2 linked regions of the Catenuloplanes indicus genome follow. The protein of the gene in region 1 interacts with the protein of each later gene in a pairwise test. Links are inferred from orthologs where the notes say so. Each region holds a gene or a part of one and is shown on either strand. Other genes may lie near its edges. The genes, in order: J2S42_RS28325 and ung.

Region 1 (3,316 bases):
TCTCCCCGCTTGTCCCGAGCGAGCTGATCGCCGACTGCTTCGAGCTGGCCAAGGAGATCCGCACGCTGGACATGCGCGCCAGCCCGTATGACCTCACGACAATCAATCTCGAACCATTGATGGTGGAGACACCCGACGGCCGCGCGGAGTACGTACGGTTCCAGCGCAACTTCTTCGAGCGAGCAGGCGAGCTGCGGCAACAGCTAGTTGGCCGTTGCGAACAGGCTCTAGGTCAGCTTGGTTTGTGAAGCGCTCCGATTCATCCGTAACGATCGGCGTAGGCACGGCCGCCCCCCTCCCCTTACCCAAGAACAGTGGCGATGGCCAGAGCGATACGCTCGATCCAATTGATCGCGTCGGTGACCTCTGCGTCGGTGATGGCTCGCCGCTCATGAAGGCTTCCATCGACCAGATCGGCCTCATGAGCGATCTTGTTCCGACGCTCGGTGATGGCGATGTACCGCCTCTTCAGCGCCTGCTCGTTCATCGCGGTCCGGCCATGGGTCCACTCGTTGATCTGGCCGGCTGCCTTGACCCAGACGTTCTCCTCGGTTACTAGCTTGAGCGCCTCGCCGATCTTCCGAGGGTTTTGCAGGGCGACGTTGCCCCACTTCAAACGCACTTGCTCGGACACCGCATCGGCAAGGGTTGTGGTTCCTCGCCGAACCTCTTCCACCCTCCTGAGCGGAAGCTCGAAGGCGGTGAGCTGGTAGGGCATTCCGGGACCGTCTTGAGCGGCAAGTTCCGCCACGCGCCGGTACAACTCCTCGTGAAACCAATGGTCGATAGCGCCGACAGCCTGCACCCAAGCGGCGCGGTAGAAGTCGCCGATGTCAAGGATCGGGGACTGGAAGGCTGCCAGGCTCTGCCCGGCTACGACCATCTTCCTGGCGTACTCGATGTTGGTCTTGAACGCCTGGAACTCACGCGTCTGCGGATACTCACGAACCACTGACCCACCCCGCCCTTCGATTGACTGCAATCAGCCTTCCGGCTGGGGCGGGGTGGGCGCAAGTCCATTGTGGATCAGTAGGCCATTGGCTCCTCGATCATCTCGGCGTCAGCCGGCACCTCCGCACCGAGCGCTTCCGCGATCGCGGCGAACTCGTTCAGTGCGGCCTGGAGGTCTTCGATGATCTCCTGAGCGATCACATCGGGCGGTAGCAGGCTGTCGGCATCGTCGAGCGCAGGATCGCGCATCCAGGTGATGTCGAGGTTGACCTTGTCGCGGGCAATGAGTTCGGCATAGTCGAAGCACTTGAACCGCTCCGACTCCTCACGCCCGGCGCGTGGCCTCCCTGGTAAATATGCCTGAACGAACTCCTCCAGGTCGGCTCGGCGGAGCGGGTGCTGCTTAAGGGTGAAGTGCTTAGCCGTTCGAAAGTCGTACACCCAGAGCTTCGTTGTGTTGGGCACTCCGCCGCTGCGCGGCGGCTTTTTCTCGAAGAAGAGGACGTTGGCTTTAACGCCACCGGCGTAGAAAATCCCGGTGGGCAAGCGCAAAATTGTGTGCAAGTCGAACTCGTCGAGCAGCCGTCGGCGCACCTTCTCCCCGGCACCGCCTTCAAACAGCACGTTGTCTGGAAGAACGACCGCGGCTCGCCCATTCATCTCCAACAACGACATGATGTGCTGAAGGAAGTTGAGCTGCTTATTCGTGGTGGTAGCGCGGAAGTCCTGCCGGTCGTAGGAGATGTCCTCCCTGTCGGCCTTGCCGTCCGTGCCGATAACCGTGATGGCCGACTTCTTGCCAAACGGCGGATTGGCAAGAACCAGGGAGGCGTGCTTCTTGGGCGGTTCGGCGAGTGCGTCTCCGACAGTGATCAATGAAGGCCCATCAGCGTCGCCGATACCGTGCAGCAGCATGTTCATCGCCGCCAGTCGTGCAGTCCCGGTGACTAGCTCGTTACCCCAGATCCTCCCAGCTCCAAGCGCTAGACGCCGCTCGCGCGAAAGGTACTGCATGTGGTGCTCGCGAATGTAATGATGAGCAGCAATGAGAAAGCCGCCGGTTCCGCATGCAGGATCGGTGATTGTGTCGTCCGGCCCCGGTTGCATCACATCGACCATGGCGTCGATCAGTGCTCGTGGGGTGAAGTACTGGCCAGCGCCGGTCTTGGTATCCTCAGCACCTTTGGCGAGTAGACCTTCATAAGCGTCACCCTTTAGGTCAGCGCCCTGAACGGTCCATTCTTCCCGGCCGATTAAATCGATCACGAGTTTCTCAAGTAGCGACGGCTCGGTGATCCGATTCTGGGCCTTCGCGAAAATAGTGCCGAGCGTGGTTCCGGGATTCCTCGCCAGCTCGTTTAGAATATTACGATAATGCATTTCAAGCTCGTAGCCCTTAAGGCTCGCCAGTGACCTCCAGTTATAGCCCGAAGGCACGACCGCTTTTGCCTCATCCTCCGTGAACGGGTCGGTTGAAATCTCGTCAACCATCTTCAGGAAGAGCAGATATGAGAGCTGCTCCACATAATCAATCGTGGATAGACCATTATCTCGGAGGACGTTGCAATAGTTCCACAATTTTGCAACAAGGTTATTTGTTCTGGCACGAGCGACAGCCGAAGCGGGAAGCGTCACAGCGGCAACTCCTGCTGAGTGGCCAAAACGGACGTTTGGCTTGAATGCGGTGGAGGTGGAACCTCTTCTCGCCCCCCAGGCCCTGTTGATCGACCTGCACGCTTGGGTCTATTGAACCGGATCCCATGCTGCTGACCGCTACGCCCCAAAAGACTGACCGCAGGCTCATCGGCGGAATCTTGGGGTGCAATTTTGCCGCCGAAGGCGTGAGTCAAAATAGAGCGACGCAAGGAGGATGCCTTACTCAAAGAGCCTTCAATCACCGAATGGAAGTGGGTGGCCATCACGCTGAATTCTTCGATAGCAGCAACGATATGGCGCTGGGTAGCGAGGGGTGGCAGAGGAATCTGAATGGCCTCCACCTTTGCTTTGTTCAGGGCGGGTTGATTCCCTCCCGAACTTGCTCTACGCGACTCAAGATAACGCTGCTCCAGCGCCAGAAAAACGTACTCGGGAAGGACACGGGTTTCCGAAACGCGGATCGATGCACAATTTTGGTTGTGCGCCGCTTCAATATCAAGGATTCCGACCTGCCCTCGCGTTTTCCCTTCACCGATCATGGCAATCATGACCGTTCCTGGCGGGTGAACCCTCGTCTCCCAGTTTCCCACCGCGCTCGGTGAAATTTTCTCACGAGTTTCAGAAATTCGACTGAAATTCACTTCACCACTGGATACCCAAGGGACGGAACCAGACCACAGAGAGGGCTCCTTGCGGCTCGGCGTGGTCC
Region 2 (3,248 bases), 2.1 Mb from region 1 along the record:
GCGACCCGACGCCGGTCAGCTCAGCGCCGGCCAGCAGGGTCCCAGCCAGCCCGGCGCGCGCCGACGCGGCGCCGCAGCGGTTGCGGGTGGCCGGCGGGAGTGGCGTGGTGGCTCGATTCGTCCGACAGCGTTATCGCAGCCTGGAGGAAGGGCAAGCATGAGTTCGGCGTCATCGTCCTCGTCGTCTCTGGTTTCGTCGGTCTTCACCCCCAAGGTCGGGAAACGCGCCGGGATCATCGGCGCCGTGGTCGGGCTCGCCGCCGCCGGCATCGCGGCCGGGGTCGCCGCCGAGCGGACCATCGTGCGCCGCACCAAGCGGGGCACGATCGATCCGTACGCGGATGAGAAGTTCGGCGAGCAGCCCTACGACGAGTCCTTCATGATCACCGCGCCGGACGGCACCGACCTGCACGTCGAGGTGCTCGACCCGGTCGACGGGCTGGAGGTCGAACCGGACTTTCCCGGTGCGCCCGGTGCTGACCTGGAGGCCGAGCCCACGATCGTCTTCGTGCACGGCTTCTGCCTGGACATGGGCACGTTCTACTTCCAGCGCAAGGAGCTGGTACGGCGCGGCGACTACCGGATGGTCTTCTACGACCAGCCGGGGCACGGCCGCTCCGGCAAGCTGGAGTCCGGCGACTACCACCTGGAAGCGCTGGCCGAGTCGCTGAACGCGGTCATCGAGGCCACCGTGCCGACCGGCCCGATCGTGCTGGTCGGCCACTCCATGGGCGGCATGACGATCATGGCGCTGGCCGAGCGGTACCCGGACCTGCTGCGCACCCGGGTGTCCGGCGTCGTGCTGATGGCCACGTCCGGCGGCAAGCTGGAGGAGGCCCGGCTGTCGCTGCCGTCGCTGGCCGCGCGGGCCGGTGCGCCGTTCCTGCCGGTCGTCACCCGGACCACCCGGCTCACCGGCAGCGTCATCGACCGAGCCCGGCTCGCCTCCTCCGACCTGGCCTGGCTGCTCACCCGCCAGTTCGGCTTCGGCGGCAGCGCGCCCAGCCCGGCGCTGGTCACGTTCGTCGAGTCGATGAACTCGCACACCACGGCAGACACGGTCACGCGCTATCTGCGGACGATCTACACGCATGACCGGTTCCCCGCGCTGGACACGCTGCAGGACATCCCGACGCTCGTGATCGCGGGCGACAAGGACCAGATCCTGCCGGTCACCCACTCGCGTGAGATCGCCCGCCACCTGCCGAACGCGGAGTTCATCGAAATCCCGGACAGCGGGCACGTGGTCATGCTGGAGCACGCTGACGAGGTGAACGCCGCGCTCATCTCCTTCCTGGAGAAGCTGTGACGGTTCTGTCGCACCCGTCCGATACGGTGCGACCGCACGTCCCGTAGTTCCCCTGTGGAGGAGTCGCCAGCATGTCCCTCGACCTCGTCAGCCTGCTGCCCGCGCCGTGGCAGGCCGTCCTCGCCCCGCACCTGGACGCGGAGCGGACCCGCAAGCTGGGCGAGTTCGTCGCGGGGGAATATGCGTCGCAGACCGTCTACCCCCCGGTCGAGGACCTGTTCACGGCATACCGGCTGTGCCCGCCGGAGCGGGTGCGCGTGCTGCTGCTCGGCCAGGACCCGTACTTCAAGGCCGGCCAGGCACACGGCATGAGCTTCAGCGTCCGCGAGGGCGTCCGGGTGCCCCCGTCGCTGCGCAACGTCTTCAAGGAGATCGCGGCCGACGTCGGCGCGGGCATGCCCACCACCGGCGACCTGACTCCGTGGGCCGAGCAGGGCGTCCTGCTGCTCAACTCGATCATGACGGTTCGCGAGGGGAAGGCCGGTTCGCACGCGAAGAAAGGCTGGGAGGAGTTCACGGACGCCACCATCAGCGCCGTGAACGAGCTGGACACGCGCGTGGTCTTCATGCTGTGGGGCAGCTACGCCCGGAAGAAGGCCGCACTGGTCACCAACCCGCAGCACGTGGTGCTGGAGGCCGGCCACCCGAGCCCGATGAACCCGGCCGGTTTCCTCGGCACCCGCCCGTTCAGCGCCTGCAACAAGGCCCTCGCGGACGCCGGCCTCACCCCGATCGACTGGTCGCTCACCCCGGCCTGATCTGCCCGTCCAGCACCGCCACCCGGCCGTCACGGGGCCACTCCGGCAAGTGGTAGTCCGAGCGTGATGCGGGACAGCGCGTCCAGCGCCGTCCCGCCACGATCCCAGTAGCCGAGGTGCCCGGCGTCGGCCTGGCTGGGGAAGACGCGGGCGCCGAAATCCGGGTCCGCGGGGTTGTGCCCGTGCCACAGGTCGTCCTCCGGCCGGCCGTAGGCGAGGGCCGCGCCCGCGCCCGGCACCGCGGCCGCGAGCGCGGCATCCGTCACCGCGGCGACCGGTGACACCGGCGCGTGCTGGATCGGGTCGGTGATCGAGGTACTGGCCCAGACCTCGGACACGCGCAGCTGTGTCGCGTGCTCCACCCCGGCACCGGGTGAGGCGAGCAGCACCAGTGCGTCGGCGTCCAGCCCGTGATCGCGGGCGGTCACGCCGGTGACCAGGGTGCCGTAGCTGTGGCCCAGCACCACCTGCCGGGCCGGGTCGCCCTCGTGCGACGCCCGCAACCCTTCCTGGAACTGGTGCAGCGCGGGCGCCGCATCCCGCGCCGGTGCGGCGGACACGGCCTCGTCCAGGAAGTCCGGTGCGTCGTAGTCCAGCCAGAGCACGGCCGCGGTACGTCGCGCCGGGTCCAGCTCGGTCGCGGCCTCGGCAACCCGCGCGGCCCGGTCCAGCTCACCACCGGCCGAGGCGAGATCGCTGGTCATGCCGGGCACGTAGGTCACCACGGCCGCGCTGCGGTCCGGATCGCCGACCGCCACGATCGCCCGGCCGTCCCGCGACGGGTCGAAGCGCACCAGGTAACGCGGCGGATCCGCGTCCGCGGACACCCGCTCGGCCAGCCGCTCCAGCGACCCGATGAGCGCGGTGTCCCGCGCGTAGGCTGCGTCGCCCGGGATCACGCCACGCAGGTCGGCACCGGTCAGGCTGACGCCGCCGGACGCCGCGCCGCTGCGCAGCCCGTCCACCGGGAGGCCGAGGCGGGCCGCCTCCAGCGCCAGGTCCAGCAGCGCGCGGTTGGCCAGGTCACGAGCGGTGATCGGCACCCCGTCCAGCCCACCGACCAGCGTCGGCTCGTGCCGGATCAGCCACCGCCGCTGCGCCGGGGTGAGCGAGTCCCACCACGCGCGCGTGGTGGCCGGCGACGCGTCCGGCCCGGGCCGGTGCCCCGGCGGCACGCTCTC

Evidence for each region.
Region 2: the proteins of J2S42_RS28325 (region 1) and ung interact in binary tests that used the Escherichia coli proteins (3 or more experiments, as listed by UniProt). The link is inferred for Catenuloplanes indicus from one-to-one orthologs.

Annotation. Positions count from the first base shown.
Region 1 is NZ_JAUSUZ010000001.1:6,247,592-6,250,907, reverse strand. The notes cover bases 307-3,306. They hold J2S42_RS28325 (type I restriction-modification system subunit M), read right to left. Parts: upstream 2,587-3,306; coding sequence 1,027-2,586; downstream 307-1,026. Other genes in these bases: J2S42_RS28320 (restriction endonuclease subunit S), read right to left, coding at 2,583-3,306; J2S42_RS28330 (hypothetical protein), read right to left, coding at 307-952. Also shown: J2S42_RS28335 (3-methyladenine DNA glycosylase), read left to right, coding at 1-248; more of J2S42_RS28330, read right to left, coding at 302-306; more of J2S42_RS28320, read right to left, coding at 3,307-3,316. UniProt on the Escherichia coli protein: The subtype gamma methyltransferase (M) subunit of a type I restriction enzyme. The M and S subunits together form a methyltransferase (MTase) that methylates A-2 on the top and A-3 on the bottom strand of the sequence 5'-AACN(6)GTGC-3'.
Region 2 is NZ_JAUSUZ010000001.1:4,196,670-4,199,917, forward strand. The notes cover bases 292-3,223. They hold ung (uracil-DNA glycosylase), read left to right. Parts: upstream 292-1,380; coding sequence 1,381-2,067; downstream 2,068-3,223. Other genes in these bases: J2S42_RS18805 (alpha/beta fold hydrolase), read left to right, coding at 292-1,309; J2S42_RS18815 (alpha/beta hydrolase), read right to left, coding at 2,097-3,223. Outside these bases: more of J2S42_RS18805, read left to right, coding at 188-291; more of J2S42_RS18815, read right to left, coding at 3,224-3,248. UniProt on the Escherichia coli protein: Excises uracil residues from the DNA which can arise as a result of misincorporation of dUMP residues by DNA polymerase or due to deamination of cytosine.